Regions from separate parts of the Enterobacter sp. I4 genome, predicted to be linked through region 2. Evidence: predicted binding sites of a transcription regulator. Region 2 holds the regulator's gene; each other region holds the start of a gene.
What was found. The regulator PurR, encoded in region 2, represses purine synthesis genes. The targets are predictions, from matches to a motif close to CANGCAAACGTTTGCNTG.

Region 1 (9,650 bases), on a different contig from region 2:
AGCTCATGCCGTGCGCGAGGAAATGCCAGCTTTTCGGCATTTGGGGTTTCAGGAAGCGGATTGCCACCAGCGCGTTTAATACCAGTTCGGCGCGCTGTTCTTTGGAGAGATCGAGATCGCGGCATTTTTCTTCAAAAGAGAAATAGAGTGCGGCATCGTCAACGCAAAAGCCTGAGGGGGCAAACGCGTCTGGCGTGAGCATCCGGCGCGCAAAACGAGAGCGAAACAACATGCCATTGGCTAAGTCGAGCATCATTCGGTCATGCTCTTCGCAATAATACCAGCGCCAGTTATCGTCAGGTTTAATTCGCATGTTTCTCTCCCGTCCCCAAACGTCCTGTACTAAAAATGTCCTGTTTGCCGCTTCGTTTATAACACTAGTAATAAAAGACTATAATGTCTAAATAAGCAACAATGACGGAATATAAAACAACCAGGGCTGGAAATAAAGCCCTGGTTGTCTGATTAAGAGAAAAGATTAGATATGGGTGACAATTTCTTTAATCAACGGCGGCCCTTTAAAAATAAAGCCGGAATAAATTTGCACCAGCGATGCGCCCGCCGCCATCTTCTCACGCGCAGCGATGACGGAATCAATGCCGCCCACCCCAATAATCGGCAGCTGGCCTTTTAATTCCGCAGAAAGTGCGCGAATAATTTCGGTGCTTTTTAATTGTACCGGACGGCCGCTTAAACCACCCGCTTCGTCACAGTTTTTCATTCCCTGAACGAGGGATCGATCGAGCGTCGTATTGGTCGCAATAACACCATCAATATTATGGCGAACTAAACTGTCGGCAACCTGGATCAATTCTTCAGGAGAAAGATCCGGGGCGATCTTAACCGCGACCGGAACATATTTATGGTGGCTCGCCTGCAGCTCCGTTTGTTTATTTTTAATGGCGCTGAGAAGATCGTCGAGCGCTTCGCCATATTGTAATGAACGCAGCCCTGGGGTGTTTGGTGATGAAATATTCACCGCGATATAACCGGCATAGGCGTAGACTTTTTCCATACAAATCAGATAGTCATCTTTACCCTGCTCGACTGGGGTGTCTTTATTTTTACCGATATTAATACCCAGCACGCCATCAAAATGGGCTTTTTTTACGTTCTCTACCAGATGATCGACACCGAGGTTATTAAAGCCCATGCGGTTGATCAGCCCTTCGGCTTCGACCAGGCGGAACAGGCGCGGCTTGTCGTTACCCGGCTGCGGGCGCGGCGTCACCGTCCCGATTTCGATCGAGCCAAAGCCCATCGCACCGAGTGCATCAATGCATTCGCCATTTTTATCCAGGCCGGCCGCGAGGCCCAGCGGATTCTTGAAGGTCAGGCCCATGCACTGCACAGGTTTTTCCGGCACGTTCTGGCGCACCAGCGCCGCGAAAGGCGTTCCGGTAATGCGGCGTAACTGCTGAAACGTCAATTCATGAGCGCGCTCTGGATCGAGCTGGAAAAGGGCTTTACGAACGAAGGGGTAGTACATGAACTCTCCTGGATTCCCGGTGTGCAAACCGGGAGGGGATTATGTGCGATCCGGCACGGAAAGGGAATTGACCTGTGGCAAAAAAAAGCCGGGTAAAACGCAATCGTTTCCTTCGGGAAGACTTCTTATGCATTTTTTGGCATTTCACCTGAGGATAAATCATTTAGTGGAATAACGGCGCAATGTCACACTCCTGAAAATTGTTATGAATGTTAGATAAAAGCAAACAATTAGTTATAAGGAGCAACCATGCGCGTCATTACTCTGGCCGGAAGCCCGCGCTTCCCCTCTCGCTCCAGCGCCCTGCTGGAATACGCCCGCGAAAAGCTTAATGCTCTGGATGTGGAGGTATGCCACTGGAATCTGCACAATTTCGACCCTGAAGATCTGCTCTACGCCCGTTTTGACAGCCCGGCGCTGAAAGCCCTGACAGAACAGCTTAAAGGTGCGGATGGACTGATCGTCGCGACGCCCATTTATAAAGCCTCTTTTTCGGGTGCGCTGAAAACCCTGCTCGATCTGCTGCCCGAACGCGCGCTGGACGGCAAGGTCGTCCTGCCGCTGGCCACCGGCGGTACCGTGGCCCATTTGCTGGCGGTGGATTACGCCCTCAAGCCCGTTCTGAACGCGCTGAAGGCGCAGGAGATCCTGCACGGCGTCTTCGCAGACGACTCACAGGTGATTGACTACCAGCACAGGCCACACTTCACCCCGAACCTGCAAACCCGCCTCGACAGCGCGCTTGATACCTTCTGGCACGCCCTGAACCGCCGGGAACGCCATGCAGAGGCACGTCGTCAACCACAAGGAGTAGCGCATGTTTAAAATCCTTACCCGTATCAGGCTGGCGGGCCTGCTGGCAGTCGCGTCGCTGGCACACGCGGCGGAGGCCGCACCGGAGAGCCTGCGCATTGGCTATCAGAAAGGCAGCGTCAGCATGGTGCTGGCGAAAAGCCATGCGCTTTTGGAAAAACGCTTCCCGGACACCACATTCTCCTGGGTCGAATTCCCTGCCGGCCCCCAAATGCTGGAGGCGCTGAACGTCGGGAGTATTGATTTAGGCAGCACCGGCGACATTCCGCCGATCTTTGCGCAGGCAGCCGGGGCGGATCTGGTTTACGTGGGCGTTGAACCCGCGAAGCCAAAGGCAGAGGTGATCCTGGTGCCGGAAAATAGCGGGATTAAACGCGTCGCCGATCTGAAAGGGCATAAGGTTGCTTTCCAGAAAGGCTCAAGCTCGCACAACCTGCTTCTGCGCGCGTTGCAGGAGGCAGGCCTGTCGTTCACCGATATACAGCCCGTTTACCTGACGCCAGCCGATGCGCGCGCGGCGTTCCAGCAAAAGAACGTTGATGCCTGGGCTATCTGGGATCCGTACTACTCTGCCGCCCTGCTGCAGGGCGGCGTGCGGGTGCTGAAAGACGGCACGCCCCTGAAACAGACGGGTTCGTTCTACCTGGCAGCGCGTCCGTACGCCGAAAAGAACGGCGCCTTTATTCAGGAGGTGCTCGATACCTTCACGCAGGCCGATTCGCTGACCCAGACCCAGCGTCAGCAGAGCGTAACGCTGCTCGCGAAAACCATGGGCTTGCCTGAGCCGGTGATCGCCACCTACCTTGACCACCGTCCACCAACCACCATCGCCCCGGTTGACGCACGCGTTGCCGCCCTCCAGCAGCAAACGGCAGATCTTTTTTATCAAAACCGCCTGGTTCCAAAGCAGGTAAATATTCGCGAACGCATCTGGCAACCCGCCGGCATTGAAGGAAAAAAATCATGAGTCTGAATCTTTTCTGGTTTTTACCCACCCACGGTGATGGACGCTATCTTGGCACAGAAGAAGGCGCTCGCCCGGTCGATCACGGCTATCTTCAGCAGATAGCACAGGCGGCAGACCGCATCGGTTTTACCGGGGTGCTGATCCCGACGGGCCGATCGTGCGAGGATGCCTGGCTGGTTGCCGCCTCAATGATCCCCGTCACCCAGCGTCTGAAATTCCTGGTGGCGCTGCGCCCGAGCGTGGTATCGCCAACCGTCGCGGCGCGTCAGGCGGCAACGCTGGACAGGCTATCCAACGGGCGCGCGCTGTTCAATCTGGTCACCGGCAGCGATCCGCAGGAGCTGGCGGGAGACGGCGTGTTCCTCGATCACACCGAACGTTATGAAGCCTCCGCCGAGTTCACACGCGTCTGGCGGCGGCTGCTGGAGGGTGAAACCGTCACCTTCGAAGGAAAACATATCCACGTTCGGGATGCGAAACTCTACTTCCCGCCGGTTCAGCAGCCGCGCCCTCCCCTCTATTTCGGTGGTTCATCGGACGTGGCGCAGGATCTGGCGGCTGAGCAGATCGATCTCTATCTGACCTGGGGCGAGCCGCCTGCGCTGGTGAAGGAAAAAATCGCCCAGGTACGCGCTAAAGCGGCTGAACATGGCCGCAAGGTGCGCTTCGGTATTCGCCTGCACGTGATTGTGCGCGAAACCAGCGAAGAGGCCTGGCAGGCCGCCGACCGGTTAATTTCCCATCTGGACGACGACACCATCGCCAGGGCACAGGCGGCGTTTGCCAGTACCGACTCCGTGGGTCAGCACCGGATGGCGTCGCTGCACAACGGCAGGCGAGAAAATCTGGAAATCAGCCCGAACCTGTGGGCCGGCGTAGGTCTGGTGCGCGGCGGCGCCGGTACGGCGCTGGTAGGTGACGGCCCAACCGTAGCGGCACGCATCAATGAATACGCGGAGCTGGGCATCGACAGCGTTATCCTCTCCGGCTATCCGCATCTGGAAGAAGCATACAGGGTGGGCGAACTGCTGTTCCCGCATCTGGATGTCGCTGTTCCGGACATTCCGCAGCCGCGGCAGCTTCAGCTGCAGGGCGAAGCGGTGGCGAACGCGTTTATTCCGGGAAAAGTCGCGCAAAGCTAAGGAGCCTCTATGTCCGCAAATGCACAAAAATGGCTGCTGCGCGCCGCGCCGTGGTTCTTGCCCGTCGGCATTATCCTCGTGTGGCAGCTGGCATCTTCAACCGGCTGGCTGTCGAGCCGCATCCTGCCCTCTCCGGAGGGCGTTGTCGAAGCATTCTGGTCGCTAAGCGCCAGCGGCGAGCTGTGGCAGCATCTGGCTATCAGCTCCTGGCGTGCGGCAATCGGTTTTTCGATTGGCGGCAGCATCGGCCTGACGCTTGGGCTGATCAGCGGTCTCTCCCGCTGGGGAGAGCGGCTGCTGGACACCTCCGTGCAGATGCTGCGCAACGTGCCGCACCTGGCGCTGATCCCGCTGGTCATCCTGTGGTTTGGCATAGATGAGAGCGCAAAAATCTTTCTCGTGGCGCTGGGGACGCTGTTCCCGATCTATATCAATACCTGGCATGGGATCCGCAATATCGATCGCGGCCTGGTGGAGATGGCCCGCAGCTATGGCCTGTCGGGTTTTGCCCTGTTTACGCATGTCATTCTGCCGGGCGCCCTTCCCTCCATCATGGTCGGCGTGCGTTTTGCGCTCGGCCTGATGTGGCTGACCCTGATCGTGGCGGAAACCATTTCGGCTAATTCCGGCATTGGCTATCTGGCGATGAACGCCCGGGAGTTTCTGCAAACGGACGTGGTGGTGGTTGCCATTATCCTTTATGCCCTGCTCGGCAAGCTCGCAGACGTCAGCGCCCAGTGGCTGGAGCGTACCTGGCTGCGCTGGAACCCGGCCTATACCGCTCAGGAGGCGAAAGCATGAATACTGCACGACTGAATCAGGGAACACCGTTGCTGTTAAGCGGCGTAACCAAACGCTACGGCGAAAAAACCATTCTGAACGCGCTGGATCTGCATATTCCCGCCGGACAGTTTGTGGCCGTTGTCGGCCGCAGCGGCGGCGGAAAAAGCACCCTGCTGCGTCTTTTAGCCCGGCTGGAAGCCCCCAACGGGGGTGACATTCTGGCGGGCACCACGCCGCTGGCCAACATTCAGGACGATACGCGCATGATGTTTCAGGACGCGCGCCTGCTGCCGTGGAAAACGGTGATGGATAACGTCGGGCTTGGTCTGAAAGGCAGCTGGCGGGAGGAGGCCCGGCAGGCACTCGCCGCGGTCGGGCTGGAGGATCGCGCGGGTGAATGGCCTGCGGCGCTGTCGGGCGGTCAGAAGCAGCGCGTGGCCCTGGCGCGGGCATTAATTCACCGTCCCGGCCTGCTGCTGCTTGATGAACCGCTCGGCGCGCTCGATGCCCTGACGCGGATCGAGATGCAGGATCTGATTGCGTCCCTCTGGCAGACGCACGGCTTTACGGTGCTGCTGGTGACGCACGACGTCAGCGAAGCCGTGGCGATGGCCGACCGGGTGCTGTTAATAGAAGAGGGAAAAATTGGTCTGGATCTGACGGTGGACATTCCACGCCCTCGCCGCGTAGGCGCTGCAAGACTGGCAGAGCTGGAGGCGGAAGTGCTGGACAGGGTAATGAAGCGTGGGGTGAACGAGCGCGCGTTGATTAAAGCTAATGCCTGATGCCCTCACCCCGGCCCTCTCCCACAGGGAGAGGGAGGGTTAAGCTTTCTATCAGGCCAGCGCCTTCGCAATCTTTTCGTACAGATCGCCAGAGAGGTTTTCCAGCCCTTTCAGCTGCTCAAGCGCGGCTCGCATTTTCGCCTGACGCTGCGCGTCGTAGCGCTTCAGGCGGATCAGCGGCTCAATCAGGCGAGACGCCACCTGCGGGTTACGACTGTTCAGCTCGGTGAGCATTTCCACCATGAACTGATAGCCGCTGCCGTCTTCAGCATGGAACGCGGCCGGGTTGCTGCTGGCAAACGCGCCAATCAGCGAGCGAACGCGGTTCGGGTTGCTCATGGTGAACGAACGGTGCCTGAGCAGGCTGCGGACCTTGCTCAGCGCATCGGCCGCCGGGCTGGTGGCCTGCAGGATGAACCATTTGTCCATCACCAGACCATTCTCGTGCCACCTGTCGTCGTACTCCTGCATCAGCGCGTCACGGCACGGCAGCTCGGCGGCAACGCTCGCCGCCAGCGCGGCCAGCGCATCCGTCATGTTATCCGCTTCGTGGTACTGCTTGCTTACCAGCACGTTTGCCAGCTCGGCTTCACCAAACGCAAGGTAGCGCAGGCAGGTATTGCGCAGGGAACGCTTGCCAATGTCCGCATGCTCCACGCGATAGGCGTCCAGCCTGTTGGCGTTATAGATGGCGAGGAATTCATCCGCCAGTTCGGTCGCCAGCGTGCGGGTCAGCGCTTCACGCACGGCCACAATCGCAATCGGGTCAATGATGTCGAACAGCTCCGCGATTTCGGTCGCGGACGGCAGCGTCAGAATTTCAGCCGCCAGCGCCGGGTCAATCTTCTCATCCAGCAGTATGGCGCGGAAGGCATCTGCCACATGCACCGGCAGCGTCAGCGGCTGGCCCTGCTGGTAACGGTTGACGTTCAGCTTGATGTACGTCGCCAGCAGGCTTTGCGCCGCATCCCAGCGAGAGAAATCATTGCGCGCGTGACGCATCAGGAACGTCAGCTGCTGATCGCTCCACTTGTACTCCAGCTTAACCGGCGCGGAGAACTCACACAGCAGCGCAGGAACCGGCTGGAAGTAGACGTTATCGAAGATAAAGGTCTGCTCCGCCTGGGTTACGTTCAGCACGTTATGTACCGGATGCCCGCCCTTCTGCAACGGGATCGCGTTGCCTTCGTTGTCGTACAGTTCAATGCTGAACGGAATGTGTAGCGGATGTTTTTCCTCCTGCTCGGCCGTTGGCGGCGTGCGCTGGCTGATGGTCAGCGTGTACTGCTCGGTTTCCGGATTGTAATCGTCTTTCACGGTGACAATCGGCGTTCCGGCCTGGCTGTACCAGCGGCGGAAATGAGAGAGATCGACGTTGGACGCGTCTTCCATTGCCTGCACGAAGTCGTCGCAGGTGGCCGCGCTGCCGTCGTGGCGCTCGAAGTAGAGCTGCATCCCTTTCTGGAAGTTCGCTTCCCCCAGCAGGGTGTGGATCATACGGATAATTTCAGCGCCTTTCTCATACACCGTCAGGGTGTAGAAGTTGTTCATCTCAATCACTTTATCCGGGCGGATCGGGTGCGCCATTGGGCTGGCGTCTTCCGCAAACTGCAGGCCGCGCATGGTGCGCACGTTGTTGATGCGGTTCACCGCCCGCGAGCCGAGATCGGAGCTGAACTCCTGATCGCGGAAGACGGTCAGGCCCTCTTTCAGGCTCAGCTGGAACCAGTCGCGGCAGGTGACGCGGTTCCCGGTCCAGTTGTGGAAATATTCGTGACCGATGACGCGCTCGATATCGAGATAGTCTTTATCGGTGGCGGTATCGGTACGCGCCAGCACGTATTTGGAGTTAAAGACGTTAAGGCCCTTATTCTCCATCGCGCCCATATTGAAGAAGTCGACGGCGACAATCATATAAATGTCGAGGTCGTATTCGAGGCCAAAGCGCTCTTCGTCCCACTTCATGGAGTTGATGAGGGAAGTCATCGCCCACGGCGCGCGGTCAAGGTTTCCACGGTCGACGAAGAGCTCCAGCGCCACTTCACGGCCAGAGCGGGTTTTGAAGGTGTCGCGCAGAACGTCGAAATCCCCTGCCACCAGCGCAAACAGGTAGCACGGTTTCGGGAACGGATCCTGCCACTGCACCCAGTGACGGCCATTCTCCAGCTCGCCTTCGCCAATACGATTACCGTTGGAGAGCAGGAACGGGTACAGCGCTTTATCGGCAATAATTTTCGTGGTAAAGCGCGCCAGCACGTCCGGGCGATCCAGATACCAGGTAATGTGGCGGAAACCTTCTGCTTCACACTGGGTACACAGGGCTACGCCTGACTGGTAAAGCCCTTCCAGCGCGGTATTGGCGGCAGGGCTGATTTCATTCACGATGCGCAGCGTAAAGCGTTCCGGCAGGTTGTCGATGACCAGCTGGTTGCCTTCTTCTTTATAGTCTGACCAGGCTTCATCATTAATATGCAGGGAGACCAGCGTCAGGTCTTCACCATCCAGACGCAGCGGCACGGCCGTCGCGCTCTGGCGCGTCACCTGGCTTTCCGCCGTCACAACGGTTTTTGTAGCATCCAGGTCAAACGTCAGATCGATATCGCTAATCAGGTAATCCGGCGCACGGTAGTCGTGGCGGTATTTGGCTTGTGGCTGTTGTGTCATAGAAAACCTTATGCATCGTTTGTCGAGTAACGATTCAATATATTCCTGTTGTGTAAAACGCGCTATGCAGAATGTTCATCTTTTCAGGCACAACGACCTTTTTTGCTACATTTTTATAACACGGGGCACGAAATGCACTCGACCATAAAGTGTGCTTATGTTGTGATCGGGGTTCAATAAATCATTAAACAAGGTATACTCCGGAGTTGTTTATTGTACTAAACGCTCCCGTGAGAGGATGCTACAGCGCACCTATGACTCAATTCGCTTCTCCGGTTCTGCATACGTTGCTGGATACCGACGCGTACAAGCTGCATATGCAGCAAGCCGTGTTTCACCACTATCATGATGTTCATGTTGCGGCGGAATTTCGCTGCCGGGGTGACGACTTGCTGGGTATCTACGCAGACGCCATTCGTGAACAGGTCGATGCCATGCAGCATCTGGCGCTGCAGGATGACGAATATCAATGGCTTTCTGGCCTGCCGTTCTTCAAAACGGACTATCTGAACTGGCTGCGCGACTTCCGCTATAACCCGGAACAGGTCACCGTCTCGAATGATAACGGCAAGCTGGACATCCGCCTGACCGGCCCGTGGCGCGAAGTGATCATGTGGGAAGTGCCGCTCCTGGCCGTAATCAGCGAGCTGGCCCACCGCTATCGTTCCCCGGAAACCGGCGTTACCCAGGCCGTTGCCGCGCTGGAAAATAAACTCGTTGAGTTTAACCAGCTGACCGAAGGGCTGGATATGTCTCGCTTCCGGCTGATGGACTTTGGCACGCGCCGCCGCTTCTCACGCGACGTGCAGGAAGCCATCGTCAGACGCCTTCAGCAGGAGCCGTGGTTTGTTGGCACCAGCAACTACGATCTGGCGCGTCGCCTGGATTTAACCCCAATGGGCACCCAGGCGCACGAATGGTTCCAGGCACACCAGCAAATTAGCCCTGACCTCGCTAACAGCCAGCGCGCGGCCCTCGCCGCGTGGCTTGACGAATATCCGGATCGG
Region 2 (9,650 bases):
TGATTATCGGCGCGGGTGCCTACACGGCGGAGAAAGCTGAAGATCTGATCGGCAAGGGTCTGATCGATGCCGTAGCCTTTGGCCGCGATTACATTGCTAACCCGGATCTGGTTGCCCGTTTGCAGAAGAAAGCGGAGCTGAACCCGCAGCGCCCTGAAAGTTTCTACGGCGGCGGCGCGGAAGGCTACACCGACTACCCTTCTCTCTAATCCCGCATTGCACATTGATAGCGGCGACATTTCGCCGCTATACTAAAACATCGTTTCTGTTCAAAAAGATAATCCAAACTGAGGAAATTATGCGCCTACTTCACACCATGCTGCGCGTTGGCGACCTGCAACGTTCCATCGATTTTTACACTAACGTTCTGGGCATGAAGCTGCTGCGCACCAGCGAAAACCCGGAATATAAATACTCCCTGGCGTTCGTGGGTTACGGTCCGGAGTCTGATGAAGCCGTCATTGAGCTGACGTACAACTGGGGCGTAGACAGCTACGAGCTGGGTACGGCTTACGGCCATATTGCGCTGGAAGTGGATAACGCGGCCGAAGCCTGCGAACGCATCCGCAGCAGCGGCGGTAACGTCACCCGTGAAGCGGGCCCGGTTAAAGGCGGCACCACCGTGATTGCCTTTGTTGAAGATCCGGACGGTTACAAAATCGAACTGATCGAAGCCAAAGACGCTGGTCGTGGTCTGGGCAACTGATCCCGCAGGGCGCACTATGCGCCCGTTGTTTTGCTGCATCGCCTCTCAAAATTTGCCATAATACGCACTGCTTTTTTCCCCTTGTAAGAGACCCTGATGTCCGATAATGCTCAATTTACCGGTCTGTGCGACCGTTTTCGTGGTTTTTATCCCGTTGTCATTGATGTTGAAACAGCCGGATTTAACGCTAAAACCGATGCGCTGCTTGAGATTGCCGCCATCACGCTGAAGATGGATGAACAGGGCTGGCTTGTACCGGACACCACGCTGCATTTCCACGTTGAACCCTTTGAAGGGGCAAACCTACAGCCGGAGGCGCTGGCCTTTAACGGTATCGATCCGACAAACCCGCTGCGCGGGGCGGTAAGTGAATACGAGGCGCTTCACGCCATTTTCAAAATGGTGCGCAAGGGCATGAAAGAGAGTGACTGTAGCCGCGCCATTATGGTCGCCCACAACGCCACGTTCGATCACAGCTTCACGATGGCCGCTGCGGAACGCGCCTCGCTGAAGCGTAACCCATTCCATCCGTTCGTCACGTTCGACACCGCCGCGCTGAGCGGCCTGGCGCTGGGCCAAACCGTGCTGTCCAAAGCCTGCATCACGGCGGGTATTGCGTTTGACGGCACCCAGGCGCATTCCGCGTTATACGACACCGAGCGTACGGCGGAGCTGTTCTGCGAGATCGTCAACCGCTGGAAGCGTCTGGGCGGCTGGCCCCTGCCGATGGGCGACAGCGAAGAGCAGGCATAAAAAAAGCGACCTCCTGAGGTCGCTTTTTTGTCCGCGCAGAAAACTTATTCTGCGTCCGGCTCTTCGGTTTTATACTTCGCCGCGGTCTCTTTGATCAGCTGCTGCAGTTCGCCGCGCTGATACATTTCAATCAGGATGTCGCATCCGCCAACCAGTTCACCGTCAACCCACAGCTGTGGGAAGGTAGGCCAGTTTGCGTATTTTGGCAGCTCAGCGCGAATGTCCGGGTTTTGCAGGATATCAACGTAAGCAAAACGCTCACCACAGGCAGACAGCGCCTGAACCGCTTGTGCGGAGAAGCCGCAGCTTGGCAGCTTCGGAGAACCTTTCATGTACAGGAGAATTGGGTTTTCAGCGATCTGGCGCTGAATTTTTTCAATAGTGGTGCTCATGTCTTGCTTCCTTTAACTTCTGTTACGGCATCAGTCTGACATTGTAGCGGGTCAGGCCGACATCGGAAAATAACATTTTTGTCACGTCTCATTATTTTATCTGCTATCGCGTAAAGATGCATTGCTAATGTCGTTTATCGCTGCCCGCAGCGCGGATTTGCTCAGGGAGCGAACAATTCTGCTACAGAACGATGAATTTTTTTGCACTTGCTAACGAAACAGCTTTTGAGAATGAAAAATGCTATTAACTTATTCTGATTTTTTGGATTAGAATCGACACGTTTTGTAAATCATACGCGGGTATTATTGATAGCCTGCATTCATCAGGGGACTGCCCAGTGGCGCGGATAACGAAAATCTCGATGACGCTCTGTGCTTTACTGTTTACCACACTCTCATTTGCGCCAGCGGCGAACGCCTCTGAACAGGCGCGACACTCTGCCGTACAAAAAACGCATCTGGCAAAAAACGCAGAAAAAAAGAAAAAAACCACCGGCAAAACCGTTAAAAAGAAATCCACCGCGAAAACGAAGAAGACTGCCTCCACCACATCAAAAACGCTCCGCTCCAGCACGCGCAACACCACCCGCACTGCCGCCAGATCCGCTTCCGAAAAATGCATCGTGCGCAAAGGCCATAAAACCAAATGCACAAAAGTGACGAAGCTGGCCGACGCGCATAAGGTTCGCATGCAGAAGGCGCAAAAAACGGCGATGAATAAGCTGATGGGGCAAATTGGTAAACCGTACCGCTGGGGCGGCACCTCCCCGCGCACCGGTTTTGACTGTAGCGGGCTGGTTTATTATGCCTATAAGGATCTGGTGAAATTCCGCATTCCGCGCACCGCAAACGAAATGTACCATCTGCGCGACGCCGCCCCGGTTAACCGTGGCGAACTGCAAAACGGCGACCTGGTGTTCTTCCGCACCCAGGGACGCGGCACGGCTGACCACGTTGGCGTGTACGTGGGTAACGGTAAGTTCATCCAGTCACCGCGCAGCGGCCGGGACATTCAGATCACCTCTCTCAGCGAAGATTACTGGGTGCGCCACTACGTGGGCGCGCGACGCGTCATGACGCCGAAAACCATCCGCTAAACCCTGCCCTGCCGCATCCGTGGCAGGGTAAGTTCCTCTTTTGCATACCCTTTCAATTTGCTATTCTGTCCATGTTGTCTGTAGGGTTATTGGCAACGTATAAAACTATAAGGAGAGAAGCAATGTCGTTCGAATTACCTGCACTACCGTATGCAAAAGACGCCCTGGCCCCGCACATTTCTGCGGAAACCCTGGAGTACCATTACGGCAAACATCACCAGACCTATGTCACCAACCTGAATAACCTGATCAAGGGCACCGATTTTGAAGGCAAAACGCTGGAAGAGATCGTGCGCAGCTCAGACGGTGGCGTATTCAACAACGCCGCTCAGGTGTGGAACCATACGTTCTACTGGCACTGCCTGGCACCCAATGCTGGCGGAGAGCCAGCCGGCGAGCTGGCCGAAGCCATTAACGCCGCATTCGGCAGCTTCGCCGAGTTCAAGGCGAAGTTTACCGACGCCGCGGTTAAAAACTTCGGCTCCGGCTGGACCTGGCTGGTGAAGGAGGCCGATGGAAAACTGGCTATCGTTTCCACCTCAAATGCAGGCACCCCGCTCACCACCAGCGCAACGCCGCTGATGACCGTGGACGTGTGGGAACACGCTTACTACATCGATTACCGTAACGCGCGTCCTAACTACCTGGAGCACTTCTGGGCACTGGTTAACTGGGAGTTTGTTGCGAAGAACTTCGCCGCGTAAGAGACACGCAGAAGGGGAGACCCTTCTGCGTTTTTGTTTATTCAGCGGTGCACGCTGCTTCAGGCTGTTTGCGACCGGACATCAGCACCAGCAGCAGGCCGAGTGCGGCAATGATTGCGCCCATCACCGGAACGAAGCTGTAGCCCAGCCCCCCGGAAATGACCGCCCCGCCGGCAGCCGCGCCCAGCGCATTGCCGAGGTTAAACGCACCGATATTGACCGAAGAAGAGAGCCCAGGAGCCTCGTGCGCGACGCGCATTACGCGCATCTGCAGCGGCGGTACCACGGCAAAAGTCGCTGCGCCCCACACCACCATGGCAATTGCGGCACCCACTTCGTTACGCGCCAGCCACGGGATCGCAATCATGATCGCAATCAGCAGGGTTAAGAAACCCTTCAGCGTCCCGCTGACGGAGCGGTCCGCCAGCTTCCCGCCAAGATAGTTACCGATGGAGAAGCCCACGCCAATCAGCACCAGCATCGCGGTAATAAATACCGGCGTCGCGTGGGTGATATCGTGCAGCACCGGGGAGATATAGGTGTAGAGCGTAAACATCGCCCCTGCTCCCAGCACCGTGGTGAGCAGCGCAGAAAGCACCTGAGGACGCATCAGCACAGCCAGCTCTTTACGCACTTCCGGACGCTCACCGGCGCTCCCTTTCGGCAGAGAGAAGAACAGCGCCACCATCGCAATTACGCCGAGCGCCGCGGTTGCGAGGAAAGACATACGCCAGCCGATCGTCTCACCCAGCCAGGTGGCTGCGGGCACGCCGCCGATATTGGCGATGGTCAGCCCCATAAACATAGTGGCCACCGCGCTGGCCTGCTTATGTTTTGGCACCACGCTGGCGGCCACAACCGATCCCAGCCCGAAGAACGCGCCGTGGTTAAGGCTGGTCAAAATGCGTGAGAGCATCAGGGTGGTGTAATCCGGTGAAATCGCGGAAAGCACGTTCCCCAGGGTGAAAATCGCCATCAGGAAAATCAGCGCATTGCGGCGCGCGCGGTGCGAAAGCAGCAGCGTCATCAGCGGCGCCCCTACCATCACGCCAACCGCGTAGGCGCTGATTAACATACCGGCCGCAGGGATTGAGACGTCCACGCCCCGGGCTATAACAGGCAATAACCCCATTGGGGAAAACTCAGTGGTGCCAATCCCAAAAGCGCCAATCGCCAGGGCCAGCAGTGGAAAATTGATTTTCATGAATGAACTCCGGAAACCGTGCCATAACGCGACACAGAATTAAGAAGTCAAAAGCATGACATCAATCACAAAAAATGAGAAGTTAACATTTTGGCAAAAGATTTTTGCCGGAGGGGTAACAATCGCACAAAGCGAGGGAGAAAGCTCTCCCCCGTCTGAATCAGTGCAGCGCAGCGGTTAAACCACCCGCAACGATAAGAGCAAGAACAACAATGGTGGTAAACAGCGAAAACTTAAGATCGGTACTCATCAATTTTTCTCCTTTTATTCACCCTACGAAAAGTGAGCCTGCTCATTTTTACACAGTTCAGGTCAAAAATCTTCCAGGATTTAAGCGGATATCCACTTTACCTCTTCCCCTTTTCATCAAGATAGGACAAAATTCCACGCTAAATTTATTAGCGTACCGGCCATTGACCCCCTCCTGACGTCCTGTGTCGTTTTCCCGGCGTGTCGCAACTCAAGATTGCGTAATAAGGGTGAGAGAAGGCAAACGTTTACCTTCAAGTTTTTCAGGAGCTTAGGATATGGTCTGGAGTGACATTTAATGGCAACAATTAAAGACGTAGCAAAACGCGCAAACGTTTCCACTACAACCGTATCACATGTTATTAACAAAACGCGTTTCGTCGCAGAAGAGACGCGTAATGCCGTGTGGGCAGCGATCAAAGAACTGCACTACTCGCCGAGTGCCGTTGCGCGCAGCCTGAAGGTTAATCACACGAAATCGATTGGCCTGCTGGCTACCAGCAGTGAAGCGGCCTACTTTGCTGAAATCATCGAAGCCGTTGAGAAAAACTGCTTCCAGAAAGGCTACACCCTGATTCTGGGCAACGCGTGGAACAACATTGAGAAACAGCGCGCTTACCTGTCGATGATGGCGCAAAAGCGCGTGGACGGCCTGCTGGTGATGTGTTCTGAATACCCTGAGTCGGTCCTTTCCATGCTGGAAGAGTATCGCCACATTCCAATGGTGGTGATGGACTGGGGCGAAGCGCGCGCCGATTTCACCGATTCGGTGATTGATAACGCCTTCGAAGGCGGTTACATGGCGGGTCGTTACCTGGTGGAACGCGGTCACCGCGAAATTGGCGTGATCCCGGGCCCGCTGGAGCGCAACACCGGCGCTGGCCGCCTGGCCGGTTTTATGAAGGCGATGGAAGAAGCGATGATCGTCGTGCCGGAAAACTGGATCGTGCAGGGCGACTTCGAGCCGGAGTCCGGCTACCGCGCCATGCAGCAGATCGTTTCCCAGCAGCATCGCCCTACCGCGGTGTTCTGCGGCGGCGACATCATGGCGATGGGCGCGCTCTGTGCGGCGGACGAGCTGGGCCTGCGCGTGCCGCAGGACATTTCGGTGATCGGCTATGATAACGTGCGCAACGCCCGCTTCTTCACCCCGGCGCTGACCACCATTCACCAGCCGAAAGACTCTCTGGGTGAAACGGCCTTCAATATGCTGATGGACAGGATCGTCAACAAGCGTGAACAGTCCCAGTCCATTGAAGTCCACCCGCGCCTGATTGAACGCCGCTCCGTTGCGGACGGCCCGTTCCGCGACTACCGTCGTTAATCATTTCTCGGGGCCAGCTACGCTGGTCCCCGTAACCACTCCCGGTTCAGCGTTTCGCTGTCTCCCAGATAATCCAGCAGCCAGGCCATCGCGGGCGATACGTCATTTTGCTGCCAGGTCAGACAGCAGGCTGCGTCCGGGAAGGGATTTTCCAGCGTCAGGGCCACCCACTCCCCCGTGTCGATGCGCGGACGCGCAACGTGTACCGGCACCATCCCAACGCACAGCCCCGCGCTCAGGCAGGTGGCTGACGACTCCCAGTCCGGCGCGACTACCCGGCGCTGATTGTCCAGCAGCCAGGTAATGCGCTTGGGCAGCGAACGGGAGGTATCCTCCAGCACCAGCGACGGCCAGTTGCGTAACGTGTCGTCACTCAGCGGCCCCTCCATCGCCGCCAGCGGGTGATCGCGCGCCACGACGCAAGTCCAGCTCAGCATGCCCATGTCGCGAAACGCATAGCGCCCGCCAACCGGGATGGCCTGCGTGGCGCCTATCGCCATCTCTGCCCGGCCGTCCGCCAGCGCATCCCAGACCCCGTTGAACACTTCCTGCGAAACGCGCAGCTCAACGTCGGAAAAATGGCGATAAAAATCGACGATCATCTGCCGGGTACGCTCCGGCTTAACGATGTTATCCACCGCAATGGAAAGGTGTCCGCGCCAGCCGTTAGCGATCTGCTGGCACTGCTCGCGGGTGATCTGCATTTTTTTGATAACAGACCGCCCTTCTTTCAAAAACCACGCCCCGGCGGGCGTCAGTTCAACGTCGCGATGGCGCCGCTCGAACAGCGGGACCGCGAGCCACTCTTCCAGCTGCCGCACCGTATAGCTGATTGCCGAGGGAACGCGGTGCAGCTCCTGCGCGGCACCGGTAAAGCTGCCGTTACGGGCCACGGCATCGACCACTTCAAGGGAATAATCTGACCACATTTTCTGCCTGCAAAATTTTTGAATGCACTCGCCAAATATTAGCGTTTCACAAGCCGCTTTGCACTCCCTACACTCTGCGGCAACGTACACCTGCCTCCTCAGGAGAATAAATAGTGCAACCCAGGAAAGGATTTTTAGTCTGGCTCGGCGGCTTAAGCGTGCTGGGCTTTCTGGCGACCGACATGTATCTGCCCGCGTTCGCCGCGATGCAGGAAGATTTGCAAACCCCTGCCGCCGCCATCAGCGCCAGCCTGAGCCTGTTCCTCGCAGGCTTCGCTTTTGCGCAGCTGCTATGGGGACCGCTGTCGGATCGTTTTGGCCGTAAGCCCGTTCTGTTGCTGGGGCTGGCGATATTTGCCGTTGGCTGTCTGGGCATGCTGTGGGTTCGCGATGCCGCCTGGCTACTGGCGCTGCGCTTCATTCAGGCAGTCGGGGTCTGCGCCGCAGCGGTCACGTGGCAGGCGCTGGTTACCGACTATTATCCGGCCTCGCGCACTAACCGTATTTTCGCCACCATTATGCCGCTGGTTGGCCTGTCGCCGGCGCTCGCCCCGCTGCTGGGCAGCTGGATCCTGGCACACTTCGACTGGCAGGCCATTTTCGCCACGCTGTTCGCCATCACGCTGGTGCTGATGCTGCCCGCGTTTGCGCTTAAGCCTGCGCATAAAAAAGAGGCGCATCCGGACGCGAAGCCGGTCACCTTCACCTCCTTACTGCGGGCTAAGGCCTATCGCGGCAACGTGCTGATTTACGCCGCCTGCTCCGCCAGCTTCTTCGCATGGCTGACCGGTTCGCCGTTTATTCTGCATGACATGGGCTACAGCCCGGCGGCTATCGGCCTGAGCTACGTTCCGCAGACCATCGCCTTCCTGGTGGGCGGCTACGGCTGTCGCGCCGCGCTGCAAAAATGGGAAGGCCAGCAGATGCTTCCCTGGCTGCTGGTGCTCTACGCGTTAAGCGTGATCGCGACCTGGGCCGTTGGCTTTATTCCGGGCGCCGGGCTTGCTGAAATTTTGATTCCGTTCTGCGTCATGGCGATCGCAAACGGTGCCATCTACCCTATCGTTGTGGCTCAGGCGCTGCGCCCGTTCCCGCAGGCGACGGGCCGCGCTGCCGCGCTGCAAAATACCCTGCAGCTGGGTCTGTGCTTCCTGGCAAGCCTGGTGGTCTCCGCGCTGATTGCAACACCGCTGCTCACGACCACCAGCGTCATGCTGGCCACCGTTGCGCTGGCAGGTCTGGGCTATCGCATGCAGTCATCAGCGCATCGTGAGCAGAATCAAGACGCGCACAGAGAAACGTCGCACGCCTGATTGCACAGGAAATTATGTTAAAAACCAGTGATTAGGTTGCTAACAATTTTCTGTTGAATCACCAAATTTAGAGGCCTATACTAAATTTGGTTCGATTAAATACGATAAATATTAAGTGTTAACGGGAGCCGGAGCGCTCCCGTTTTACCATGGACGGCTTTTCGGCAAGGGAAATCTCCCTTCCTCTGTTCTACGTCGGATATTAGCCTCGCGGGCATTTACCGTGAGATTTCTCACAAACCAAAAAAAGCGTCTACGCTGTTTTAAGGTTCTGATCACAGCAAGGTGATGGAGAAGCTATGAGTTCATCGTGTATAGAAGAAGTCAGCGTTCCGGACGATAACTGGTCCCGGATCGTCAGTGAACTGTTGGGACGTGCGGGCATTACGATTAATGGCTCATCCCCCTCCGATCCCCAGGTTAAACATCCCGATTTTTTTAAACGCGTTTTGCAGGAGGGATCGTTAGGGCTGGGCGAAAGCTATATGGACGGCTGGTGGGAGTGTGAACGGCTGGATATGTTCTTCTCCAGCGTATTACGCGCCGGTCTTGAAAATCAGCTCCCTCGTCACTTCAAAGATACGCTGCGTATCGCCTCCGCTCGCCTGTTCAATCTGCAAAGTAAAAAGCGGGCGTGGATCGTCGGCAAAGAGCATTACGACCTGGGTAACGATCTGTTCAGCCGGATGCTCGACCCGTTAATGCAGTACTCCTGCGGATACTGGAAAAAAGCAACGTCGCTGGAACAGGCGCAGCAGGATAAACTACAGCTGATCTGCGACAAACTGCAGCTGCAGCCCGGCATGCGGGTGCTGGACATTGGCTGCGGCTGGGGCGGTCTCGCCTGGTTTATGGCGACGCATTACGGCGTCAGCGTGGTGGGCGTCACGATATCGGCCGAACAGCAGAAGATGGCGCAGGAGCGCTGCCTGGGCCTGGATGTTGATATTCGGCTTCAGGATTACCGTGACCTGAACGA
Region 3 (9,650 bases), on a different contig from region 2:
CACCACCAGGCAGGGCAGATCGAACGGCGCGAGGCGCGCCAGCACCGAGGGCATCGTCGCGCCGTGGTTGTAGCACGGGATCAGCACGCAGGGGCGGAAGGCTACTGGCATAAGCGAATTTTCCCGCTGCTGGCGGTAAGGCGCTCGCCGCCCGCATGGCGCTGATAGCTGAAGGTGAGCATCTGGCGTTCGGGCTGCCAGGCCAGGAGCAGCGACACCGTATTCTCAGGCAGCAGCGGGGCCGCGAACTTCACGTTCTGAATACTGTGAAAGCGATAGCCCGGCGCCAGCGCGGCGGCGTAGTGCATCACCCAGTCGAGCTGCGCCACGCCGGGAAGCAGCGGCTGTACGGCGAAATGCCCCCTGAACCAGACCAGGCCGGGGTCGAGATAGAGCGTTATCTCCAGATGCCCGGGCTCGGGCTGGCGGCGTTCGATCTCATGTATCTTCATGAAATAGCTCCTGTAGCTGCGCGGTCACGCGCTTGTTCATGCTGTTGACCGGAATTTCATCAACGATGCGCCAGCAGCGCGGTACGGCAACCGGTTCAAGCCAGGGACGAAGGGCGCGACGCCAGGCAGATTCCTGAACATTTTTACCCACTCTTTCTCTGTGCAGACGCGCCTCGTCGCTGAGCACCAGCAGCGCGCCAATGCCCTGACGCCCGCCGCGCGTGACCGCCAGCGCGGCGGCCTCGCGGATGCCGTCCAGCGCCAGCAGGCGGCGCTCGACTTCCTCGAGCGAAATACGCTTATCTTCAATTTTCACCACCCGCCCCCGACGCCCGGCGAGGCTGAACCGCCCGTAAGCCGTGAACTGCAGGATATCATCCAGCGCGATCCCCTCCGGCTCGTGGATCAGCGGCGACAAAACGCGGTCGCCGTGAAACGTCACGCCGGGGAAAGGCTCCCAGAGCGTGCTTTCCTCCTGACGGTAGCGCCAGGCCATAACCCCCGTTTCCGTGCTGCCGTAAATCTCGTCCGGCCAGACGCTGAGCCAGCCGTGAACCGCGGCAATATCCCGCCAGGGCAGCACGCCGCCGGCGGAGAGAAGCAGGTCGACGGGCGGCGGCGTCAGCGACGGGTCAAGCCGCCTGAGGAACGCCGGGCTGCTGATGAAAAGATAGCGTTTATCGTCGGGCAGGGCAGAGAGCTGTTCGGCATAGCTGAGCAGGCTGGCGTGCAGCGGCAGGCCGAGCGCCATCGGCAGGACGACCCGAAACGTCAGGCCGTAGAGGTGGTGCAGAACCACGGAAGCCACGACGTGACGGCCCGCCAGGCGATCGCCAAAATGGTTCGCCAGCAGGCGGGCTTCGCGATCCAGGCTGACCACCGGCTTACTCACCCGCTGCGGCGTGCCGGTCGAGCCGGAGGTGTAAAGCTCAATCACGCGCGTTTCGTCGATATCGGGCAGCGGTGAAAAGGCGCGGTCCGTCCGCGTTGCCCAAGTCACCCGCAGCTGTCGCCCCTGAACGTCAAGCGCGGTATCGCTCAGGATGCCGCTGAACAGCGCCCGCTGCTCATCAAGCTGCGCGCCGCGGGCGTGGCCGGGAAGAACGGGCGTTTTGCCCGCGTGCAGCGTCGCCAGCAGCGCGACAATAAACAGATAGCCGTCCTCAACGCACAGCGCCCAGCGATCGCCGCCTTCATGACGCAGCGCGTCGACCAGGTGCGTGACGTCGTGGCGCAGGTCGCCGAGCGTCCAGCGGCGCTCCCCGCGCCAGGCAACGGGCGTATCGTCAGGACGAGGCGCGTTGAGCCACTGGCCCAGCGGAAGAGGATTAATCATCGTTTTTCATCACCCGTTGCCGCACCAGCCACTCGCAGATCGCCAGCGTGCCCATCAGGAGATACGCAATCATCCCGTTCCACAGCGTCCACAGGCGGATATCGCCGTGCAGCACGGTAAACAGCGCAATCGCCCCGTTGATAATAAAAAAGCCGCACCAAACCTGAGTCACCCGGCGCGTGTAACGTACCCCGGCGGGGGAGAGATCCGGTTCACGCAGGCGCGCCAGCCGTTCGACGACAGGCATTGACGTCCACAGCGAGCCGCCAAACGCCGCCAGCATGACCAGATTCACCGCCACCGGATAATACAGTACCCACCGATGCGCGTGCAGGACATAGCTCGCGGCGCAAAGCACGATGCCCACGAGCGCTACGCTCACGAGGGTATAGCGCAGGGGACCGTCCTGCCGGCGGGCCTGGCAGACGCGCAACAGCAGCACCAGCGCCATCACGGGCAGGATGCCGTGCAGACTATTATTCGCCAGACCGAAGCCGATCAAAAACGGCCATGCCAGCAGCATCAGCCCCGTCAGGACGGGAAGTACCGGAATCGAACGCACGTTACGCGTCGCGCTGAAGCTGTTCCACAACGTCCACGACGTCCTGCACCGTGCGCACCGCTTTGAAGGTTTCAGGCTTGATTTTATGGCCCGTTTTCTTTTGCAGGTGCACCACCATATCAACGGCATCGATGCTGTCGAGATCCAGATCTTCGTAAAGCCGTGCCTCTGGCGTAATATCCTCCGGCGCGACTTCAAACAGCGTAATAAGAAGCGCAGAGACTTCCTGATAAATCGTTTTTTGTTCTGTCATAGCGGGTCATTCTCAGGCGCGTTGTTGATGGATAAAAGCAGCGAGCGTGGCAACGGAATAGAAGTGCTGACGCATCTCGTCGCTTTCGGCAGAAAGCACTACGCCGTACTGATTTTTCACCGCCAGCCCCAGCTCAAGGGCGTCGATTGAGTCCAGACCCAGCCCGTCGCCAAACAGCGCGGCGTCTGTATCAATATCCTCTGGGGTAAGTTCTTCCAGATTCAGCGTAGAGATAATGAGATTCTTAATTTCAAGATAGAGCGCTTGCATCTTTCGTTCCTGACAAAGATTGAAGACCGGTTGTTAACTGATGCTGCATATGCCGGTTTAACTGCCTTGCCGCCAGCGCGGGCTCGTGCTGGCTCGCATCATAAAAATCATGAATGTTGATGCGTTCGCGAACATCCACGGTGAAAACAGGTTTGTTGGGCGGAACGTTATACCAGCTGCTCTGTTTATCCAGCATTCGTTCGCTACAGTGGATAATAACCACGCGCACGGCGCTGTTGCAGCGAACGGCGATATTCGCCGCCCCGCGTTGCAGGGTAATCCCTTCTCCCACCCGGGTGCGGGTGCCTTCCGGGAAGATGAGCAGCGTGTCGCCCTGGGCCAGACGCTGCTGGCTGGCGGAAAGCAGCGCGTCTGCTTCGCTGTTAATCAGATAATCGGCCGCGCGGATCGCGCCGCTGACGAACGGGTTACGCCGCAATGCGCTTTTCACCAGACAGTCGGTTTCGTTCATCACCGAAGCCAGCAGGACGTAGTCCAGCAGCGAAGGGTGATTCGCAATCACCAGGCAGCCGCGCTCGGCGCGCAGCGCGTCCAGGTTCGTGAAGCGGTAATCCAGCACCCCCACCCCGCGTACCACCGCGAGGAACAGGCGAAAGCTGGCGGAGATGCTGCGGCGTGCCAGACGGCGGCGCCTCGTGCGGTCGCGCTGGAAAATCAGCAGCAGGTTAAACCACACCAGCGACAGCATCAGCCCGCCGAAGCCGAACAGCGCGAAGCAGAATCCGGTCATCAGCACGCGCCATAGCCGTTCGAGGCGAGTAAGCAGCCCGCTCACCGGCGCGTCCATTGCCACTCAAGGCGCTCGCCGGGCAGCGTGAAGCGTTGGTCGTCGCTCAGATAATGGCGCAGGAACTGAAGGCTTTGCGGCAGCGCGGGCTCTTCACCTGCGCTTTTACCGTGCGTTTCACAGCTGAGCGCCTCTCCGGCTTCAATCACCAGCGCCAGCGCGTAGGGCCAGACGGGCATCTGGGGCGGCAGCCCGGCGTGGTAAAACGCGGGCAGCAGGCCGTCGAAATCCACCAGCAGCACGCGGGAGTAGCCCGCATGCAGCAGGCTCAGCACCTCGTATAAGCTCTGCTGAAAAGTATCCATACCGGCGGACACCGACGACGAGACGATCGGCTGGCGGGCAGCGATGGTCAAATTGCCAACCGCCGAGTTGTGGACCGACATCGCAAAATCGGTAGGTGAAACGGGCTCCTCTGCCGCCAGCGCTTCCAGAATGCGGTAATTGCGTTCCAGTTCGCCATGACGGCTGGCGTAGACGACGGCGTCGATGCGGTGTTTGCGAAGCATGGCCAGGCCAAGATCGACGGCCTGCCTGCTGCCCGGGTTAAGGCGGCGGGCGGTCATCATCGGCAGATCGGTCAGTTTCGCCAGCGGCGCAGCGGGATCGATGGCGTCAGACCGGCGTGACCACGCCTGCCATGCGTCGGCATCGCTGAGTCCCGGCGCTCGTGCCTGCCAGTCGATAATGGTGAGTGTAAATTTCATCTGCGCGCGTCCGCGATAAACCTGTTTCGTTGTCTTTTTGTTCGCCAGCGCGATTTGCTGCGCACATCCTACAATGTTGTCGGCGCGCTGGCGAATAAACGTCACTTTTAACCCTTTGCACCCGGTTATCCCGGCAAACGGCTTTTTGGCCGACCCGGCCCCAGCAGAATGGCGAGTTTACTGCCTCCTTTGGTGGTTTCCATCCAGATTTTACAGACGCTGGTAAGCGGCACGGAGAGCAGCATGCCCACCGGCCCCAGCAGCCATCCCCAGATCAGCAACGATAAGAACACCACCATCGTTGACATGCCCAGGCGGTGGCCCATCATGCGCGGTTCGAGAATGTTGCCCAGCACCATATGCACGACGAGGAACAGCGCCCCCACCAGCATGCACTCATAAAATCCGTTAAACAGGAACGCCTGGATCATCGGCGGGACGGCGGAGAGCACCGCGCCGATATTGGGCACGTAGTTCAGTAAAAACGCCAGTACGCCCCACATCAGCGCGAACTGCACGTCCAGCAATACCAGCCCCAGCCAGACAATTACGCCGGTCCACAGGCTAAGCAGGGTTTTCAGCGCCAGATATTTAGAGACGCCCTTCAGCGCGCGGTGTAAACCGGCAATATGGATCTGCGGATTGTTCAGGGCAAAACGCAGCTTATACGGCACGTGGCGCACTTCGAACAGCATAAACACCACCGTCATCACCAGCAGCAGAATGCTGGCCATCGCCCCGGAAAGCCCCGTCATCAGGGTCGTGGCGTAGGTCATCACCTTCTCGGAATCCATCCGGCGCAGCATCCGTTCCGGTGAAATATGCAGGTTTACGAACGGCAACATTCGCTGGAGATCGACCAGCTTGCGCGTCAGCTCTTTATTGTATTGCGGCAGCATGGTGGAAAATTCGCTCAGCGAGGCGGCGAGCACGCCGAACAGCGCCGTCAGGACAACCAGCATCACCATCACCACGATGGTGATAGCGACCGGGCGGCTGATGCCGCGGCGTAAAAACCATGTCACCAGCGGGTTGAGGACGATAGCGAAAAACAGCGCCAGCAGCAGCTGGACAATGATATCCGCCGCCGCGTGGATACCCGCAAGGATAACCACCAGGCAGGCGAGTTTTAATAAAATATGGAGTCCGGCTTTATCGGGCGGGCTGGCAGTCATAAGAATTCCTTTTTCCGGGGGGGCCTGCTAATTGTAGTGCGCCGGAGTTGCTTCGTCTGGAGCGTTAGTCTGAAAGTCGCGGCAAAAAAATGGCCCCCGGCGCAAGCGACGGAGGCCACGTCATCCTGGTGAAGCGTTACTGGATCACGAGGGTGTTAATGATGTTTTCAGCGGTGGTCTGCGCTTTCTGCTGATCGTCTGCCGGCAGGGTGATCTGCATGGTCAGCAGTTTATTATCGACCTTGCCAAGCACGACGGAGGAGTACGCGGTCTGGCCTTTGGCAGAGATAATGCTGTCCAGCTGCTGCAGCGTGTGGCCTTTCAGTTCAACGGACTTGTTGGTTACCACCTGGAGCTGCGGGTCGCGGCTGCGCTGCTGATCTTCAAGACGTTTGGACAGCACGCCCAGATCTTCGCTGGTATCGTCACCGACAATCACGATCACCGCTTTTTGGCCGGTGGCATCGGAATAGACGTGCATGTTGTTTGCCTGGGTGCCCAGCTTACCGCTCTGGTCGGTCATGTCTGCGGGCAGAGAGAAACTGAGTTTGCCATCCATCAGGCTCACCGGCTGACCGGTGGCGTTGCTTTCTGCTGACGCGCCCTGAGCAGGCGTTTTGGTGTCGCTGTTATCACAGGCTGCAAGGCCAACTACCAGCAGGCCAATCCCGACATATTTAACCAGATTGCGCATTGACTTCTTCCTTTCGATAAACGGCCATAGCGGCTCATTCGTTCATCTTATCACAACTGATAAAGCGAACCCTTAACCTGCCTGCAATGCGGAGATTTCAGATTTATCTGCCAGCCTTTTCAGCAGCATATTCAACAGCACGCCGTACATCGGCAGGAAGAATACCAGGCTGATAAGCACCTTGAAGGCGTAGTCTACCAGGGCGATTTCCATCCAGTGCTCTGCCATGAAGGCGTCCGGGCTGCGCCAGAAGGCGATGAAGAAGAAGGCCAGCGTATCGCTCACGTTTCCGAACAGCGTGGAGGCCGTTGGCGCCATCCACCAGCGATGGTTCTGACGCAGGCGGTTAAAGACGTGAACATCGAGGATCTGCCCCAGGGCATAGGCCATAAAGCTGGCGGCGGCAATACGCGCAACGAACAGGTTGAAATGCGTCAGCGCCTCGAAGCCCTGCCAGCTTCCCATATAAAACAGGGAGGAGATGGCGTAGGAGACAAACAGCGCCGGGATCATCACCGCAAAAATAATCCGCCGCGCCAGCGGTGCGCCGAAAATGCGTACGGTCAAATCGGTTGCGAGGAAAATAAACGGAAAACTGAACGCGCCCCAGGTGGTATGGAAACCAAAAATGGAGATCGGGAGCTGCACCAGGTAGTTGCTGGAGATGATCACCAGCAGATGAAATAGCGAAAGCCAGAACAACGCCTTAACGCGCTGCGATTGTGTAAAGGAGTTCATATTGTACCTTTTTGATTAATATTTGGGGTGAGGGAACCCAATAAAGCCGCCGCATGATACTGCTTTGACGACGCTTTGCAATGGCTAATTTTCACGCAATCGTTAACCTGGTTTGCATTGACGGCGGCGGGGCGTAAACTACAGCCGTTTTTACCTGAACGAGAAGAAAATGACCGACCTCTTTTCCAGCCCTGACCACACGCTTGATGCCCTGGGCCTCCGCTGCCCGGAGCCGGTAATGATGGTGCGCAAAACCGTGCGCAACATGCAGAGCGGCGAAACGCTGCTGATTATCGCTGATGACCCGGCCACCACCCGCGATATTCCCGGTTTTTGTACCTTCATGGAACACGAGCTGGTGGCGCAGGAAACGGAAGCCTTGCCGTACCGGTATATGATTCGTAAGGGCTGAGTGCGGCCTGATGTCCTCACCCGACCCTCTCCCGCGGGGAGAGGGAGAACATCTTTCTAAACCATCGTTTCAAAATTTAGCGCTTTTGTGAGGCGCTTCACCCTCCCTTTTCCAGCCGTAGTCTAATTTTTAAACGTCTAAAACTAAAACACCGTTTTAACGCTTATCTCACTACCCTGGAGCTACTTAATGAAAACGACCCTCAAGCCGTTACTGGCCGCTCTGTGCCTGTCTGCTTTTGCCTGCACCGTCTCCGCCCAAACCATTAAAGCCGCCGACGTGCACCCGGAAGGCTATCCGAACGTGGTGGCCGTTCAGCAGATGGGTGAAAAACTCAAACAACAAACCGACGGCAAGCTGGAGATTAAGGTCTTCCCGGGCGGCGTGCTGGGCGATGAAAAGCAGATGATTGAGCAGGCGCAGATGGGAGCGATTGATATGATCCGCGTCTCTATGGCGCCGGTTGCCGCGATCCTGCCGGATATTGAAGTGTTTACGCTGCCCTACGTGTTCCGCGATGAAGACCACATGCACAAGGTGATCGACGGGGACATCGGCAAGCAGATCGGCGACAAGCTCACCGGCAACCCGAAATCGCGGCTGGTCTTCCTCGGCTGGATGGACTCCGGCACCCGCAACCTGATCACCAAAGCGCCGATCGTGAAGCCGGACGATCTGAAAGGGAAGAAAATCCGCGTGCAGGGGAGCCCGGTGGCGCTGGCCACGCTGAAAGCGATGGGAGCCAACTCGATCGCGATGGGCGTCAGTGAGGTTTACAGCGGCATGCAGACCGGCGTAATCGACGGTGCGGAGAACAATCCGCCAACCTTTATCGCCCATAACTACATGCCGGTTGCAAAAAACTACACCCTGAGCGGCCACTTTATCACCCCGGAAATGCTGCTCTACTCAAAAGTGAAATGGGACAAGCTGAGCGCTGACGAGCAGCAAAAAATCCTGACGCTGGCCCGTGAGGCGCAGTTAGAGCAACGCAAGCTGTGGAACGCGTATAACGACCAGGCGCTTAAGAAAATGAAGGCCGGCGGCGTGCAGTTCCACGAGATCGATAAAGCGGTGTTTATCAAGGCGACGGAGCCGGTGCGCGCGCAGTATGGCGACAAGCATCAGGATCTGATGAAAGCCATCGCTGACGTTCAGTAAGCCGGAGTACGTATGTCCGAACTCTACCTGAAGTGGATGGACCGTCTGTACCTGCTCGCCATGACGGTGGCGGGCGTCTCGCTGCTGGTGATGACGATTGTGATCCCCATTGGCATCTTCTCACGCTACGTGCTCAATCGCGGGGAATCCTGGCCCGAGCCTGTCGCCATCATCTGCATGGTGACGTTTACCTTCATCGGCGCGGCGGTGAGCTACCGCGCCGGATCGCATATTGCGGTCAACATGCTTACCGACCGCCTGCCCGCGTCGCTGCAACGGCTGTGCGCGCGGGTGGTGGACCTGCTGATGCTGCTGATCGCCGGCCTGATGTGCTGGTACAGCTACTGGCTGTGCGTCGAGCTATGGGATCAGCCGGTGGCAGAGTTTCCGCTCCTGACCTCCGGCGAAAGCTATCTGCCGCTGCCTGTCGGGTCGGCCATTTTGATCCTGTTTGTGCTTGAGCGCCTGCTGTTTGGCTCACAGGAAAACCGTCCGGTCGTGCTGATCGGCAATCACAGTTAAGGGGTGAACGATGGATGCTTTTATTTTGTTATTCACCCTCGCCATTTTGCTGGCGCTGGGTATGCCGGTGGCCTTCGCCGTTGGCCTAAGCGCCGTGGCGGGCGCGCTGTGGATCGACCTGCCGCTGGAGGCGCTGATGATCCAGATAACCAGCGGGGTCAATAAATTCACCCTGCTGGCGATCCCGTTCTTCATCCTCGCCGGGGCGATCATGGCGGAAGGCGGCATTGCCCGGCGTCTGGTGAATTTCGCCTACGTGTTTGTCGGCTTTATTCGCGGCGGACTGTCGCTGGTGAACATTGTCGCCTCGACGTTCTTCGGCGCGATTTCCGGCTCGTCGGTGGCGGATACGGCGTCCATCGGCAGCGTGATGATTCCGGAAATGGAGAAGAAGGGCTATCCGCGCGAATACGCCGCGGCGGTGACGGCGAGCGGGTCGGTGCAGGCGATCCTGATCCCGCCCAGCCACAACTCGGTGATTTACTCCCTGGCGGCGGGGGGAACGGTCTCTATCGCCACGCTGTTTATCGCAGGGGTATTGCCGGGCCTGCTGCTTGGCG

Region 1: pyrD (quinone-dependent dihydroorotate dehydrogenase) is a predicted target of PurR. The motif match lies at 1,586-1,603, and genes of this name have one in related genera.
Region 3: tusA (sulfurtransferase TusA) is a predicted target of PurR. The motif match lies at 7,088-7,105, and genes of this name have one in related genera.

What each region holds. Positions count from the first base shown of each region.
Region 1 is NZ_JALBUO010000003.1:228,864-238,513, forward strand. Features, by position in the region: gene zapC (cell division protein ZapC) at 1-313, opposite strand, end outside; gene pyrD (quinone-dependent dihydroorotate dehydrogenase) at 479-1,489, opposite strand; gene ssuE (NADPH-dependent FMN reductase) at 1,739-2,314, shown strand; gene MOQ06_RS20420 (sulfonate ABC transporter substrate-binding protein) at 2,307-3,269, shown strand; gene ssuD (FMNH2-dependent alkanesulfonate monooxygenase) at 3,266-4,411, shown strand; gene ssuC (aliphatic sulfonate ABC transporter permease SsuC) at 4,421-5,212, shown strand; gene ssuB (aliphatic sulfonates ABC transporter ATP-binding protein) at 5,209-5,979, shown strand; gene pepN (aminopeptidase N) at 6,031-8,643, opposite strand; gene pncB (nicotinate phosphoribosyltransferase) at 8,898-9,650, shown strand, end outside.
Region 2 is NZ_JALBUO010000001.1:2,496,411-2,506,060, forward strand. Features, by position in the region: gene MOQ06_RS11815 (alkene reductase) at 1-209, shown strand, start outside; gene gloA (lactoylglutathione lyase) at 299-706, shown strand; gene rnt (ribonuclease T) at 803-1,459, shown strand; gene grxD (monothiol glutaredoxin 4) at 1,504-1,851, opposite strand; gene MOQ06_RS11835 (C40 family peptidase) at 2,190-2,948, shown strand; gene sodB (superoxide dismutase [Fe]) at 3,071-3,652, shown strand; gene MOQ06_RS11845 (MFS transporter) at 3,690-4,856, opposite strand; gene MOQ06_RS11850 (YnhF family membrane protein) at 5,017-5,106, opposite strand; gene purR (HTH-type transcriptional repressor PurR) at 5,404-6,429, shown strand; gene punR (DNA-binding transcriptional activator PunR) at 6,447-7,358, opposite strand; gene punC (purine nucleoside transporter PunC) at 7,472-8,671, shown strand; gene cfa (cyclopropane fatty acyl phospholipid synthase) at 8,971-9,650, shown strand, end outside.
Region 3 is NZ_JALBUO010000002.1:906,358-916,007, reverse strand. Features, by position in the region: gene MOQ06_RS16790 (glycosyltransferase family 2 protein) at 1-111, opposite strand, end outside; gene MOQ06_RS16785 (hydroxymyristoyl-ACP dehydratase) at 102-452, opposite strand; gene MOQ06_RS16780 (AMP-binding protein) at 439-1,788, opposite strand; gene MOQ06_RS16775 (hypothetical protein) at 1,781-2,380, opposite strand; gene MOQ06_RS16770 (acyl carrier protein) at 2,352-2,603, opposite strand; gene MOQ06_RS16765 (phosphopantetheine-binding protein) at 2,616-2,873, opposite strand; gene MOQ06_RS16760 (lysophospholipid acyltransferase family protein) at 2,854-3,681, opposite strand; gene MOQ06_RS16755 (beta-ketoacyl synthase chain length factor) at 3,666-4,388, opposite strand; gene MOQ06_RS16750 (AI-2E family transporter) at 4,514-5,563, opposite strand; gene MOQ06_RS16745 (DcrB family lipoprotein) at 5,700-6,257, opposite strand; gene MOQ06_RS16740 (7-cyano-7-deazaguanine/7-aminomethyl-7-deazaguanine transporter) at 6,330-6,995, opposite strand; gene tusA (sulfurtransferase TusA) at 7,165-7,407, shown strand; gene MOQ06_RS16730 (TRAP transporter substrate-binding protein) at 7,597-8,568, shown strand; gene MOQ06_RS16725 (TRAP transporter small permease) at 8,581-9,090, shown strand; gene MOQ06_RS16720 (TRAP transporter large permease) at 9,101-9,650, shown strand, end outside.